Regions from separate parts of the Streptomyces sp. NPDC004667 genome, predicted to be linked through region 2. Evidence: riboswitches for the same ligand, from Rfam matches in the RefSeq annotation. Region 2 holds a riboswitch; each other region holds the start of a gene.

Region 1 (5,068 bases), on a different contig from region 2:
CACCCCGCGGCCCTGGTGGGCGTCCTGTACGAGGAAGGCCACCTCGGCCTCGTCGGCGGGCGCCGAGGCGGGACGGCCGTCGGGGCCGATGCGGTCGTAGCGGACGGTGCCGATGAACTCCCCGCCGATGGTCGCGGCGAGGCCCACGCGGTCGACGTAGTCGTGGTGCGTGAAGCGGTGCACGTCGCGGTCGGAGAGGCGGGGGTGGGGGGCGAAGAACCGGTAGTACTTCGACTCGTCCGAGATCTGGTCGTAGAAGCTGACCAGCCGGCCCGCGTCCTCGGTGGTGATGGGGCGGATCCGGGCGGTGCCGCCGTCGCGCAGCACGACGTCCGCTTCCCAGTGGGCCGGGTACGAGGGGTCCGACGCGGTGGTCATGGAGCCACCCTAAGGGGCGGTGCGCCCCGGTGGAGGGCGTGCCCGGCAGGTGGGACCGCGTGCGCGCGGCGGATCCGGCACACCGGGGCGAACCAGTGCAAGCTGGGGAGGGTCGAACGGCGGTGGATCCGGGTCGGAAGTCGGTCCGAGCAGTCCGGGTGTCGTGAGAGACTGGTCTAGACAACCGTAAGAACCTGAAGGGCATCACCATGGCAGAGCGCCGCGTCAACGTCGGCTGGGCCGAGGGCCTGCACGCTCGTCCCGCCTCGATCTTCGTCCGCGCGACGACCGCTTCCGGCGTCCCGGTGACCATCGCGAAGGCGGGCGGCGACCCCGTCAACGCCGCTTCCATGCTGGCCGTCCTGGGCCTGGGCGCCCAGGGCGGCGAGGAGATCGTGCTCGCTTCCGAGGCCGACGGCGCGGACGTCGCGCTGGACCGCCTCGCGAAGCTGGTCGCCGAGGGCCTCGAGGAGCTCCCGGAGACCGTCTGACCCTTCGGGTCCGGTGCCGGTGAAGCCGCGGTCCCCCCACCCCGGGGACCGCGGCTTCGCTGTTTTCCCGTCCCGGCCGGCCGCACGCACCCGATCGCCCGCACCCGATCTCCCGAATTCCGGCCGCATGAATTCGGCCGCGGCAATTCGGCAGGGCGCGGCGTCGACAGGGCCCGGCGGAGTAATTTCCGGACAGCTCGACGGCCCGGCAGAATTGCACACGACAGGAAAAGCGGGCACGCCGCATTTCACCGGCGCGGGCTTCCCTTTTGTATACGGGGCGCTTGTTAATGCCGGCCGCTCGCCGTGTGTACGGCAGGTTGCGAAGTCCTCACCCGCGGCCGGTGCGCCCCGGCCGCCCGTTCCGCGTGCAGCGCGGTGAGGGCCGCGGCCCGCTCCGCGTCCCCGCGCGCCACCGCGTCGACGATCGCGCCGTGCTCCGCCCAGGAGTCCACGGGCCGCGCCGGGGGCTCCACCACGTACATCCAGGCGATCTTGCGCCGGGTCTGGGTCAGCAGGGCGATCAGCCCGGGGCTGCCGGAGGCCTGGGCCAGGGTTTCGTGGAACCAGCCCCCCAGGGCCCGCAGGTCCTCCCCCGGCGCCTTGCGGGCCCGCTCCCGGCCCAGCCTGACCAGCCCGCGCAGGACCTTCAGGTGGGCCTCGGTGCGCCGGCGGGCCGCCCGTGAGGCCGCCAGCGGCTCCAGCAGCACCCGCAGCTCCAGGAGGTCGGCGGCCTCCTGGACGGTCGGCTCGGCCACGCAGGCGCCGGCGTGGCGCCGGGTGGTGACGAAGCCCTCGGACTCCAGGGTGCGCAGCGCCTCGCGGACGGGGACCCGGGAGACGCCGTAGCGGCGGGCGAGCACCTCCTCGGTCAGCCGGCCCCCCGGCCCGAAGAAACCGGAGACGATGTCGTCGCGGATCGCTGTGCATACCGCGTGCGCAGGAATACGCAAGGCCGGACCTCCGCTGGATTCACCGCCGGCATCGTCGCCGGAATCTTGACCGTGCTGCGACTCTATTGCAGCACACGATAATTTCCGATGACGGCCCGATATCCGAAACATTTCACTGCGGCGGGGGACGCGAAGAAGGCCCCGGCTCGGAGAGCCGGGGCCTTCTTCGTACTGCGGAGGTGCGCGGTGCGTGCGGGTCAGACGCCGACGCCGTGCTGGCGCAGGTACGCCAGCGGGTTGATGTCCGTGCCGTACGTGGCGCCGGTGCGGGCCTCGAAGTGCAGGTGCGGGCCGCTGGAGTTGCCGGTGGAGCCCGACAGGCCGATCTGCTGGCCGGCGGTGACGCTCTCGCCGACGGAGACGTTCAGCGAGAGCAGGTGCCCGTACTGGGTGTACGTACCGTCGTTGTGCTTGATGACGATGTTGTTGCCGTACGCGCCGCCCCAGCCCGCCTCGACGATGGTGCCCGCGCCGACGGCGTGGACCGAGGTGCCCTCGTCCGCGTGGAAGTCGATGCCGGTGTGGCTGCCGGAGGACCACATGCCGCCACCCGCGCCGTACTGGGTGCTGACGTAGGAGCCGTCGACGGGAGCCACGAAGGTGTTGAGGCGCTTGCGGGCCTCCTCGCGGGCGGCGCGCTCGGCGGCCTCGCGCTCGGACTTCTCCTTGGCCTCGGCGGTCCGCTTGGCCTCGGCGGCGCGCTGCTTGGCGTCGGCCTCGGCCTGCGCCTGGGCCGCGACGGCCTCGGCGGCGACCTGCTGGGACTCGGCCTGGACCTCGATGTCGTCCTGGAGGCCGTCGGCGACGACGACCGCGTTCTGGCCGGTGTCCTCGGCGGAGGGCGCGCTGTTGTCCGCGGCGAAGGCCGGGGCCGCGACGGCGGCGACCACACCCGTGGTGGCGAGGGCGGCTATGCCGGCGTAGCCGGCGGTCTTGCGGCTCAGACGGCTGGAACCACGGTGCTTGCCGGGAGCGGCGGTACGACTGCCAAACGCCATGAAGGGGCTGGTCCTTTCCTTCCCTCTCGCCTACCGGGTTAGCTGACGGGTTCGGAGCAGGAAGGTCTCCTACGGGCCCCTCTTGCGAGGTGGTCCGATTCACCCCAGGGACACATGTGGGTCCCCGGCTCCCCAGGCTCGCGCCTGACGGGGACTCGGCGATCGCTGCCCGGTGCCGCGAGTGCGGCGCGCACAACTGACGGACAGCAAGGGCGACGCTAGGCGGATCATCAGTCGATCGCCAAACAGACGAGCGCTTTTGTTGCGTACGCCACACCGCATAACCGCAACCACGACTGCAAAGCAGACAAAAGGGGTCCCAGCGGTGACACCGCCGGGACCCCTCGTCGTACTCCGGTGCCAGAGGGCCGCCGGCCCCGAACACCGACGCCACGAACGTCAGTTGGTGACGACGGTGACCTCACCGATGCCGAGCGCCCGCACGGGCTCCTCGATCTGCGCGGCGTCACCCACCAGGACCGTGACGAGCCGGTCCACCGGGAACGCGCTCACGACCGCCGAAGTGGCCTCCGCCGTACCGGTTTCGGCCAGCCGGGCGTACAGCCGCGCCTGGTAGTCGTCCGGCAGCTCCTGCTCCACCTGGTCGGCGAGGGTGCCCGCGACCGACGCCGCCGTCTCGAACTTCAGCGGGGCCACGCCCACCAGGTTCTGCACGGCCACGTCGCGTTCGGCGTCGGTCAGGCCCTCGGCGGCGAGCGTGCGCAGCACCTTCCAGAGGTCCTCCAGCGCCGGACCGGTGTTGGGGGTGTCCACCGACCCGCTGATGGCGAGCATCGAGGCGCCCTTGCCGTCCGCGGTGGAGCGCAGCACCTGCCCGAAGGCCCGCACCCCGTAGGTGTAGCCCTTCTCCTCGCGCAGCACCTTGTCCAGGCGGGAGGTGAGGGTGCCGCCGAGGCAGTACGTGCCGAGCACCTGGGGCGCCCAGACGATGTCGTGCCGGTCGGGACCGGTCCGGCCGATCAGCAGCTGCGTCTGGACCGCTCCGGGCCGGTCCACGATGACCACGCGGCCGGTGTCGTCGGCCGTCACGGGCGGAACCGGCAGCGGCTCGGCGGAGTTCCCCGTCCAGGTGCCCAGGGTGTCGGCGAGCACGGCGTCCAGGTCGATGCCGGTCAGGTCGCCGACGACCACCGCGGTGGCGGTGGCGGGGCGCACGTGGGCCTCGTAGAAGGCGCGTACGGCCGCGGAGTCGATCCGCGCGACGGTCTCCTCGGTGCCCTGGCGGGGGCGGGACATGCGCAGGGTGGCCGGAAAGAGCTCCTTGGAGAGCTGCTTGGCGGCACGGCGCTGCGGGTTGGCCAGCTCGTGCGGGATCTCGTCGAGCCGGTTGCGCACCAGGCGGTCGACCTCGCTGTCGGCGAAGGCCGGGGCGCGCAGCGCCTCGGCGAGCAGGCCGAGGGCCTTGTGCAGGCGGGAGGCGGGCACCTCCAGCGAGACCCGCAGGCCGGGGTGGTCGGCGTGCGCGTCGAGCGTGGCGCCGCAGCGCTCCAGCTCGGCGGCGAACTCCTCCGCGGAGTGCTTGTCGGTGCCCTCCGACAGGGCGCGGGCCATGATGGTGGCCACCCCGTCGAGGCCCTCGGGCTCGGCGTCCAGCGGGGCGGCGAGGTTGACCTCGACCGCGACGACCTGCTGGCCCGGGCGGTGGCAGCGCAGCAGGGTCAGGCCGTTGCCGAGGGTGCCGCGCACGGGGGCCGGGAAGGCCCAGGGCTTGGCCTCGCCGGCCTGCGGGCGCGGGTGGAAGGTCATCGTGACGGCTGCGGTGTCGCTCACTGCTCCGCCCCCTCGTTCTCGTTCTCGTCGGACTCGTCGGAACCGGGCAGCGGCTCGTAGACCAGCACCGCGCGGTTGTCGGGGCGCAGCCGGGCGGCGGCCACGGCCTGCACCTCCTCGGCGGTGATGTCCAGGACCCGCTGGACGGCGGTCAGCGCCAGCTGGGGGTCGCCGAACAGCACCGCGAAGCGGCACAGTTCGTCGGCCCGGCCGGCCACCGTGCTCAGCCGGTCCAGCCACTCCCGCTCCAGCTGCGCCTGGGCGCGCTCCATCTCCTCGGCCGTGGGGCCCTCCTCGGCGAACCGGGCGAGCTCCTCGTCGACGGCCGCCTCGATGGCGGGCACCTCGACGCCGCTGGAGGTCTTGACGTCCAGCCAGCCCAGCGAGGGCGCGCCGGCCAGGCGCAGCAGGCCGAAACCGGCCGCGACGGCGCTCTGGTCGCGGCGGACCAGGCGGT
Region 2 (5,068 bases):
GTGCGACATCATGCACTTGAAGCCGTTGCGCTGGGCCATCTCGACGGCGTCGAGGGTCTCGGTCAGCGAACCGATCTGGTTCACCTTCACGAGCAGGGCGTTCGCGGAGCCCTCCTCGATGCCGCGGGCCAGGCGCTCCGGGTTGGTGACGAAGAGGTCGTCGCCGACGATCTGGACCTTGGCGCCCAGGCGGTCGGTGATGGTCTTCCAGCCGGCCCAGTCGTCCTCGAACAGCGGGTCCTCGATGGAGACCAGCGGGTACGCCTCGACGAGCTCGGCGTAGTAGTCGGTCATCTCGGCGGCCGAGCGGGACTGGCCCTCGAACTCGTACTTGCCGTCCTTGTAGAACTCGGACGCGGCGACGTCGAGCGCGAGCGCGATGTCCTTGCCCGGGGTGTAGCCGGCCTGCTTGATGGCCTCGATGATGAGGTCGAGCGCGGCGCGGTTGGACTCCAGGTTCGGGGCGAAGCCGCCCTCGTCGCCCAGGCCGGTGGAGAGGCCCTTGGTGTGCAGGACCTTCTTGAGGGTGTGGTAGACCTCGGCACCCCAGCGCAGCGCCTCGGAGAAGGACTCCGCGCCGATCGGGGCGATCATGAACTCCTGGATGTCCACGTTGGAGTCGGCGTGCGACCCACCGTTGAGGATGTTCATCATCGGAACGGGCAGCAGGTGCGCGTTCGGGCCGCCGAGGTAGCGGAAGAGCGGCAGGTCCGAGGCCTCGGACGCGGCGTGCGCGACGGCGAGGGACACGCCGAGGATGGCGTTGGCGCCGAGGGAGCCCTTGTTGTCGGTGGCGTCCAGGTCGAACATGGCCTGGTCGATCAGGCGCTGCTCGGTGGCGTCGTAGCCGACGAGCTCCGGGCCGATCTGCTCGATGACGGCGAGGACGGCCTTCTCGACGCCCTTGCCCATGTAACGGTTGGGGTCACCGTCACGGAGCTCGATGGCCTCGAACGCTCCGGTGGAGGCACCGGACGGAACGGCAGCACGGCCGGTGCTGCCGTCGTCGAGGCCCACCTCGACCTCGACCGTGGGGTTGCCTCGGGAGTCCAGGATTTCCCGGGCTACGACGACGTCGATGGAGGGCACGAGCATCTCCTTCTGGGATGTGACGCTGGGTGTGCGGTGGCGGGTGGCCGTGGGACGGCCTTGCCGACTAGAGCCTAACCGGCTCCGGGCACTGGGCCTGTCGCCGCCCGGGTCCTGGGACGAAAAAGGGCCCGAATACCCCTCTTCTCTGACATAAGACCCTCACCTGTTCGCCCTCGGCGGTATCCGCCGCAGGTCGGCGGCCGTGCACAACACACCGCCGCCCGGCGCGTGGGAGACGCGCCGGGCGGCGGGAAGCACTACGGGCCGGGCCCGGTGATGCGGTGTTACGCGGGATTTCAGCTGAGCTTCAGCTTCTGCCCCGGGAAGATCATGTCGGCGTCGTCGACGATGTCCTTGTTGAGGTCGAAGAGCTTCTCCCAGCCGCCCTGGACGCCGTTGGCCTGGGCGATGGTCCCGAGGGTGTCGCCCTCCTTGACCTCGTACGAGCCGTTGCCGGTCTTCACGGTGCCGGTCGAGGGGGCCTGGGCCTTCGGGGTCGACGGCTTCGCCGGGGCGGGCTTGGACGGGGTCCAGTTGCCGGAGCCGGAGCCGGACGCCTTGGTCTCGGTGTCGGCCTTCGGGGTGGAGGGCTTCGCCGGGGCGGGCTTGGCCGGGGCCGGCTTGGTGTCGGGCTTCGGCTTCGACGGGGTGGTGGTCGAGCCGCCGCCGTTGTAGGCGGAGTTGGACAGGCCGACGCCGCAGGACGGCCAGGCGCCCTTGCCCTGGCCCTTGAGGACCTTCTCGGCGATGGCTATCTGCTGCGACTTGGAGGCCTGGTTGGCCTGCGCGGCGTACGCCTTGCCGCCGTACGCGGCCCACGTGGAGGACGAGAACTGCAGGCCGCCGTAGTAGCCGTTGCCCGTGTTGATGGACCAGTTGCCGCCGGACTCGCAGGAGGCGACCTTGTCCCACTCGCTGACGGTGGCGGCGCTCGCGGAGCCCGCGGCCATCAGCGGGGCGGCGACGGCGACACCGGCGACACCGGCGAGCGTGACGATGCGGACGGCCTTGGAGCCGCGACGGTGCTTGCCCTTGCCGGAAAGCAGCATGGAGTTCTCCTCACCGACGCCTTCGAGGTGAGCTGTCGGGTTCGGGCGGATGAGTTGCCCGGTCACGTGTCGAGCACGTGGCTTAACCCCTAGCCGTTCGCGACCGTCTCTCAACGGCCTTTCCCGGCGCCTACCTTGGTTCCCCCGCTCCTGCCTTCGGCGCTTGCGCGACGACTGTTCCCTCCGTCCGCCGGCAGGATTCGGCGATGCGGTCGAAGGAGCCCGCGGTGGCGAGCGATTCAGAAGGTAGGCAGGTCTCTCCCCGATGTTCAACGCGCGACATCAGGGAGAAACCGGCCTACTTGCATTCCTCAAATGGGCGTTTTCGCAGGTGAGGGCGGGGTTTGCGGAAGTTCCGGAACGAGACACGCCAGTTGACCGGAAGAGACGCATGTCTCATTTACCGATAACGGACATTCAGGTCTTTCCGGATGCCCGAACTGCCCCTATTTCTTGGATAGATCCAGGTTCTGACCGGGCTTGATGAGGTCCGCGTCCCCACCGATGACCTGCTCGTTGGCCTGGTAGAGGGCGGTCCAGCCCCCCTTGAGCCCCTTGGCGTTCGCGATGTCGGTGAGGCTGTCGCCCGGCTTCACCGTGTACGTGGGGTCCGGGGTGCCCGACGCCGTGCCGGGCGCGGTCGCCACCTCGACGGCCGCCGGGCCGCGGTGCTTGCCCGCGCCCTCGCCCTTCTCCGCGGCCGGAGAGGTGGGGGTGGCGCCGGGGGTGGTCGGGACCGGGGAGGCCGTCGGGTCCACCGGGGCGGTCGGGCTGACCGGGGCCGTCGGGGAGACCGGGGCGGTCGGGTCCACCGGGCTGGTGGGGCTGACCGGAGGCGCGGTGGTCGGCGCGGTCGGGTCCGGGTCCGGCATGACGGGCAGTCCGGTGTTCGGGCCCAGCGGGTAGTCCGGCAGCCCGCTCGGGCTCGTGGACGGGGAGGCGCCCGGCTTCGCCGGCTGCGGGGTCGGGGCCCCGAAGTCGGTGGCGCGGCCGCTCGAACTGGAGTCGGGCACGGCGCTGTCCGGCCGGGTCGGGGTGGGGGCGACGGGCCCGCGGCGGTCGCCGGGGTCCACCTGAGGCGCAGGCCCCTGCTGGGTCAGCCCGGCCGAGGCGGAGCACAGCGGCCACGCCTGGGGGCCCTGGGAGGCCAGCACCGTCTCGGCGACGGCTATCTGCTGGGAGCGGCTGGCGAGGTCGGGGCGCTCCGCGTAGGCGAGTCCGCCCGCGTTCTTCCACTGCTCCAGGCTGAACTGGAGGCCGCCGTAAGCCCCGCTGCCGGAGTTGGCGCTCCAGGTGCCGCCGCTTTCGCAGTCGGCGACCTTGTCCCACGTGGCGGTGTCGGCGGCGCTCGCGTTCGTGGCGGCGAGCAGCGGCAGGGCCAACGCGGAGCCGGTGACTCCGGCGGTGACGACCAGGGCTGGTACCTGGCGGGGGCGTCTGTGGCGGCCGTTCCCGGGAAGCATGTGGCTGCACCTTTCGCATAACGGCGGGGTAACGGCAGAACCTAGCCGCCTTCGAACGGATGTCACAAGTTCGGGCCCGGGCTGACTTCCGGTCAGCCGATCGGTTTCCGCCGCCGGGTTGCCGGACCCCGGTGTTTCAAGGTGTGAAGCGGACCGGGAGGGTGCGCAGGCCCCGCATGATGAGCCCGCCGCGCCAGCGCAGGTCCGTAGGGGGAACGGCAAGTTCCAGATCCGGCAGACGCGTCAGCAAAGTCGCGAGCGCCGTCTGGCCTTCGAGACGGGCGAGCGGGGCGCCGAGGCAGTAGTGGATCCCGTGGCCGTATCCGAGGTGCTGATTGTCACTCCGGGAGAGGTCGAGGGTGTCCGGGTCGGCGAACCGGTCGGGGTCGCGGTCGGCCGCCGCGAGGACCACCAGGACGGGGTCCCCGACGGCGACGTCCTGCCCGCCGAGGGTCAGCGGCTCGGTCGCGAAGCGCCAGGTGGCCAGTTCCACCGGTCCGTCGTAGCGCAGCAGTTCCTCGATGCCGGTCTCCAGGAGGCCGCGTTCCCCGGCCGCGAGGGAGTCCTGGAGGCGTGCGCGCTGGTCCGGGTTCACGAAGAGGGCGTGCAGGCCGTTCCCGATCAGGTTGACCGTGGTCTCGAAGCCGGCGAACAGGAGGATGAAGGCCATGGCGGTGGCCTCCGCCTCCGTCAGGTGGTCCCCGTGGTCGCTCGCCCGGATCAGGTCCGAGATGAGGTCATTGCCCAGATCGTCCCGCTTGCGGTGGATCAGTTCCCCGAGATAGGTGCGGATCTGCTTCACGGAGCGGGCCACCCCGCCGCGCGGTCCCCCGCCGTGCCGGATCATCATCCCGGCCCAGTCGCGGAAGTCGTCCTGGTCCTCGCGCGGTACGCCGAGCATCTCGCAGATGGCGTAGATGGGGAGCGGGAAGGCGAACTCATGGATGAGATCGGCCTCCCCGCGCTCGGCGTCGCCGGCCTTCTCGACGATCCCGTCGATCAGGTGGTCGGTGAGCTCCTGCACGCGCGGGGTGAACTCGGCGACCCTGCGCGGGGTGAACGCCTTCGACACCAGCCGCCGCAGCCGGGTGTGGTCCGGCGGGTCGATGTTCAGCAGGTGCGTCATCAGCTCCGCCTTGCGCTCCCCCGGGATCCCGGTCTTCCCCTTGGCGTGCGCGGGTTCCGCGTGGTGTGCGGGGTTCTTGCTCAGCCGCTGGTCGGCGAGGGCCTGGCGGGCGTCGGCGTAGCGGGTCACGAGCCATGCCTCGACCCCGCTGGGGAGCTTCGTGCGGTGCACCGGGGAGTGCTCGCGCAGCCAGGCGTAGGCCGGGTAGGGGTCGGTCGCGAACTCCCAGTCGAAGAGGGTCGGCCCCTGGGAGGGGGAACCGTCGGCCGCGGGAGTGGAGGTCTGCTCATGCACCTGACGACGTTATCCCGGCCGGAAGCCATCATCCGATATGGGTG
Region 3 (5,068 bases), on a different contig from region 2:
CTGCGCCCGTCGATCTCGGCGAGCACGCTGGAATGCCCCATCCAGGTCAGGCGCAGCCCGCTGACCGGCGGTTTCGCCAGCTCGGCGAGGGTGGTGGGGTACACCGGGATGGGGGCGCCCGGGTTGCGCCGTACCCGCTGCTCCTTGTGGAAGTAGATCTTGGCGAACTCGACCATCGACCCGGAGGGCCTGGTCCGTGCGCCCACGGGGTTCTGGAAGACGCCGTCGGCGAAGTTCGGCGAGCGCAGGATCCGCTCCAGCCGTGCGCCGGAGGGGTCCGCGCCGAAGGCTTCGGGCCGCAGGGCGCGCAGCCGGGGACGCAGGGGTTGGGAGCCGGTCAAGGCGCCTCCTGGAGGTGCAGGGCGGTGTGGGACGGTCGTACGACCACGACCATCCCAACGCGTACCGGCCCCCCAGGATTCCTCGTCCCGCCCGCGAGTCGGCCGGATCTCCCGGCCGACTCCCCAGGGACCGCCCGTGCGGGCGCTCCTCCGGGCCGCGGGGCCCCGTCGTCACCGTGGCGCCCGGCCCGCGACGCCTTTGACGGCAGGGCCTAGAGCGGCAGCAGGTCCGGGCGCTTGGCCTCGACGTGGTCGCCGGAGGACTCCCCGCGCAGCCGGCGGCCGATCCAGGGCACGAGGTGCTCGCGCGCCCACTGGATGTTGTCCCGGGTGACGTCCACCGATCCGCGCGGCGGGGTGGGCGGCCACGGCTGGTCCGGGTCGGCGGGGATCTCGTAGCCGAGGACCTGTGCGGCGCGGAGCGCGACACGGGTGTGGCCCTCGGGCGAGAGGTGCAGCCGGTCGCCGTCCCAGGCCCGGCGGTCCTGCACCGACTTCAGCGACCAGAGGTCGAGGACCGGGCAGTCGTAGCGGTCCGCGATGGAACGTACGTGCGCGCTGTACGTCGCGACCTTGCCCCGCAGGTGCTTGAGGACGGGGACGCCCCGGGTGTCGAAGCCGGTGGTGATCATGACGAGGCCGACGGCCCCGGTGAGGTCGGCCACCGCCGCCTCGAACCGCTCCGCCACGTCGTCCGGGTCGCTGCCCGGCCGGATGATGTCGTTACCGCCCGCGCAGAAGGTGACCAGGTCCGGGGCGAGGTCCTGGGCTCTGGGCACCTGTTCGGCCACGATCTGGTCGAGGAGCTTGCCCCGCACCGCGAGGTTCGCGTACCGGAAGTCGTGCTCGTCGCGCTGATCGGCCAGGAGGACGGCGAGCCGGTCCGCCCAGCCGAGATAGGAATCCCCGGGTCCCGGGTCCCCCACGCCTTCGGTGAAGCTGTCCCCGATCGCCGCGTACGAGCCGATGGTCTTGAGTGTCGTCTTCGTCGCTGCCACGGGACGACATCCTTCACCCCCGTCACCAACCTACGCCAACGTAATGAGGGGTTGACGGACCGTGATCTATACCACGCGGGGGATAAGGAATAAGTACACGTGGGGCCGGGACCCCCCTCAGGTCCCGGCCCCACGCGTGTCCGTGCCGCTGCCGCGGCTCCCGTCAGACGTTCACGCCCTTGGAGCGGAGGTAGGCCAGCGGGTCGATGTCCGAGCCGTAGGACGGGCCGGTGCGGATCTCGAAGTGGAGGTGCGGGCCCGTCACGTTGCCGGTGGCGCCGGAGAGGCCGATGCGCTGTCCGGCGGTGACGCTCTGGCCCACCGAGACGGACAGCTGGGAGAGGTGGCCGTACTGGGAGTACTTGCCGTCGGCGTGGCGGATGACGACCTCGTTGCCGTACGCACCTCCCCAGCCTGCGGAAACCACCGTGCCCGCGCCGACCGCCTTGACGGTGGTGCCGGTGCCGGCGATGAAGTCGACGCCGGTGTGGTAACCGGAGGACCACATGCTGCCGCTCTGGTGGTACGGGGTGGAGGTGCCGCCGTCGACCGGGGCGACGAAACCGGAACCGCTCGCGGGGGCCGCGGAACCGGCCGGGGCCGTGGGCGCGGAGGGCGCCGGGCTCTGGGCCGGGGTCTTGGCCGCCGGTCCGCGCGAGGCGGCGGACCGCGGTGCGGGGGGCGCGGCGGGGGCGTCGGCGGTGTCCCCGCCGGCCGCGGACGGGGCCTCGTCGGCCGCCGGAGTCCCGCTGGAGGATTCCTCGGCCGCGGCCTCAGGAGCCTTCGGCGCGGGGGTCCCGGCGGGACCGTCCAGCGTCAGCCGCAGGCCCGGGTGGATGAGGGAGGGATTCGCGCCGACGGCCTCGCGGTTGTCCGCGTAGAGCCGCTCCCAGCCGCCCTGGAGGTGGCGCTCCGCGGCGATCTTCGACAGGTAGTCGCCCGGGACGACGGTGTAGACGGCCGGAGCGGCAGCCGGAGCGGCGGCGGGGGCGGCGGCCGGAGCGGCGGCGGGGGCGGCGGCCGGAGCGGCGGCGGGGGCCCGGAGGGTCTGGGGCACCTGCGCGGGCGTCACGGCCCCGGTGGCGGCGTGGGCGCCGGCGGCGACCGTCAGCGGCAGCGCGAGGGCGGCACCACCGGTGCCGGCCACGGCGAGGCCACGGGATATGGAACGGGACTTCGGACGGCGGTGCTTACCCTTTGCGGGCATGGCGAATTCCTCTCCGGCGCCTGCGAGGTGAGCTGTCGGGTTCGGACTGGAGATGTCCGGCCGTACCCGTGGAACACGCGTACGACTTCACCCCGAGCCGCCCGGAAGTGATCCGGAACGGCGACTTACCTGGTTCCCCCGCTCCTGCCGCGCGCGTCGATGGTCGGGTGCGGTTCCCGGGCGGCGGCAGGATGAGGCGGTCCACCCGGATCGATCGCGAAGGTAATCCAGCGGGAGTGCGCACAACAAGCCGTGAATTCCCTGACGGAATAGCAGGCGTGAGGGATCAACGGAATTCCCGTCACCCTCCGTCCATTCCCCTGCGGCAACAACCGCCCTGGCAAGGGAATTCGGATTTCGCGATCAGGCACGGACGGTCACCGTATGATCTGGCTCACGGGGCCTGGCGCGATCTCGCCTCCACATATGGCAAGTTGTTCCCAACCAGATCAATTCGGACACGCAGGACACACGCAGGACACGCGGAGGAGCGCACGTGACCCAGCAGATACCCCAGCCCCCGTCGAGCACCCCGGAGCCGGAGCGCGGGCTCTCCGGAGTGCGCAATTTCCGTGACGTGGGCGGCCTGTCGGCCGCCGACGGGCGGAGGGTCAGGCCGGGACGACTGTTCCGAAGCGGACATCTCGCACATGCCACCGAAACCGATACGGAGTTCCTCGAATCCCTCGGGCTGCACACCGTCTTCGACTTCCGCAACGGAGCCGACCAGGCCCTGGAGGGCCCGGACGTCGAGCTGGCGGGCGTGCGCAACGTGAACATCCCGCTGTCGGATCCGGCCGACGGACGGGAGTTCTGGAAGATGGTCCGCGACGGGGACCTCGCCCGGCTCCGCACCGTCCTGGGCGACGGCAAGGCGGCCGCCCGCATGAGGGACTCGTACCGGACGATCATCCTCACCCGCACCGCCGAGCACGGCCGGGTGGTGCGCGCGCTCGCCGAGGACAGCGTCCCGGCACTGATGCACTGCGCCGCGGGCAAGGACCGCGCGGGACTGTCGATCGCCGTCACCCTGCTCGCCCTGGGCGTCGGGCGCGACGCGATCGTCGCCGACTACCTGGAGTCCAACGCCCCGCACAACCGCTACCGCGTCCGGCGCGGCGGCGACGCGCCCGAGGACCGCTCCCCCGAGGTCATGGAGCTGCTGGCCCCGCTCTTCGAGGCGCGCGCCGAGTACCTGCTCGCGGCGTTCGACACCATCGACGGCCAGTGGGGCGGGGTGGACGGCTACCTCGCCGGGGGACTCGGCCTCGCACCCGCCACGCTGGAGCGGCTGCGCGAACGGCTCCTCGTCGGCTGACGCCGACGGGGCCCGCGGCGGGGGCACACCCGGCCCCCGCCGCCCGCTCAGCGGTTGCCGACCGCCTGCTTGACCAGGGTCCTGCCGAAGTCCCACATCAGGCCGCCCCCGCCGTGCGCCTCGTCCATGACCTCGCGGAACGCCCCGACGAACCGGTCCACGTCCCCCTCGTCCACGATCAGCGGCGGGATGAGCTTGATGACCTCCAGGTGGTCGCCGGAGACCTGGGTCAGGATCCGGTGCCGGTTCAGCAGCGGCGCCACGACCATCTGCGCGAACAGGCCCTTGCGGGCCGCCTGGAGCACGGCCCAGCGGCTGCGCAGCCCCAGGGAGGACGGCCGGCCGAACTCGATGCCGATCATCAGGCCGCGCCCCCGCACCTCGTGCAGCAGCTCGTACTCGTCCACCAGCGCCGCGAGCCGCCCGCGCAGCAGGTCGCCCGTCGCGCGGGCGTTGGCCACCACCTGCTCGTCCTCCATGACGGCGAGGACCGCCAGCCCGGCCGCCATCGCCTGCGCGTTGGAGCCGAAGCTGGCGGAGTGCACCAGCACGCGGTCCATGGAGGAGTAGACCTTCTGGAAGATCCAGTCCTTGCCGAGGGTCGCCCCGACGGGGACGTAGCCGCCGGAGAGGGCCTTGGCCACGCACACCAGGTCCGGTTCCACGCCCGGCTCGTGCTGGTACGCGTAGAAATCGCCCGTCCGTCCGAGGCCGGTCTGGACCTCGTCCGCGATGAGCAGCGCCTTGTGGCGGTGCAGCAGTTCCTGTGCGGCGCGCAGGTATCCGGGCGGGGCGGCGAGCACGCCCTTGCCCTGGACCGGCTCGACGATCAGGGCGGCGACGTCCCCGCGCCGGAGCTCCGCCTCCAGGGCGTCCAGGTCCCCCAGCGCGATCTTCGTGTCGGGGAGCAGGGGGGCGAAACCGTCGCGGAAGCCGCCCTCCCCGTTGACCGACAGCGAGCCCGTGGTGAGCCCGTGGAAGGCGTGGTCGCAGTAGAGGATCCTGGGGCGGCCGGTGGCGTAGCGGGCGAACTTCAGGGCGGTCTCGACGGCCTCGGTGCCGCTGTTCCCGAAGAAGACCCGGTCCAGGTGGGGGCTGTGGCCGAGGAGCTTCTCGGCCAGCAGTCCGGGCAGCGGCTGGCAGTCGAAGCGGGTCAGGTCGGCGAGCTGGGCGTCCAACACGTCGTGCAGGGCGCGGCGCACGA

What was found. Region 2 has a riboswitch for cyclic di-AMP ahead of ABZW32_RS08790 (transglycosylase family protein). Riboswitches for the same ligand answer to the same signal wherever they lie in the genome.
Region 1: linked by a shared signal. The riboswitch ahead of ABZW32_RS00995 (M23 family metallopeptidase) and the one ahead of ABZW32_RS08790 (transglycosylase family protein) in region 2 are both predicted to bind cyclic di-AMP.
Region 3: linked by a shared signal. The riboswitch ahead of ABZW32_RS22520 (LysM peptidoglycan-binding domain-containing M23 family metallopeptidase) and the one ahead of ABZW32_RS08790 (transglycosylase family protein) in region 2 are both predicted to bind cyclic di-AMP.

Annotation. Positions count from the first base shown of each region.
Region 1 is NZ_JBEXKC010000001.1:242,106-247,173, forward strand. It holds gene ABZW32_RS00980 (GNAT family N-acetyltransferase) at 1-378, opposite strand, end outside; gene ABZW32_RS00985 (HPr family phosphocarrier protein) at 588-869, shown strand; gene ABZW32_RS00990 (GntR family transcriptional regulator) at 1,157-1,822, opposite strand; gene ABZW32_RS00995 (M23 family metallopeptidase) at 2,020-2,820, opposite strand; cyclic di-AMP (ydaO/yuaA leader) riboswitch at 2,833-2,991, opposite strand; gene ABZW32_RS01000 (pitrilysin family protein) at 3,220-4,611, opposite strand; gene ABZW32_RS01005 (pitrilysin family protein) at 4,608-5,068, opposite strand, start outside.
Region 2 is NZ_JBEXKC010000011.1:55,921-60,988, reverse strand. It holds gene eno (phosphopyruvate hydratase) at 1-1,095, opposite strand, end outside; gene ABZW32_RS08790 (transglycosylase family protein) at 1,389-2,141, opposite strand; cyclic di-AMP (ydaO/yuaA leader) riboswitch at 2,144-2,313, opposite strand; gene ABZW32_RS08785 (transglycosylase family protein) at 2,588-3,604, opposite strand; gene ABZW32_RS08780 (cytochrome P450) at 3,741-5,024, opposite strand.
Region 3 is NZ_JBEXKC010000040.1:65,029-70,096, reverse strand. It holds gene ABZW32_RS22530 (MBL fold metallo-hydrolase) at 1-341, opposite strand, end outside; gene ABZW32_RS22525 (SGNH/GDSL hydrolase family protein) at 554-1,339, opposite strand; gene ABZW32_RS22520 (LysM peptidoglycan-binding domain-containing M23 family metallopeptidase) at 1,503-2,546, opposite strand; cyclic di-AMP (ydaO/yuaA leader) riboswitch at 2,551-2,715, opposite strand; gene ABZW32_RS22515 (tyrosine-protein phosphatase) at 3,043-3,864, shown strand; gene ABZW32_RS22510 (aspartate aminotransferase family protein) at 3,912-5,068, opposite strand, start outside.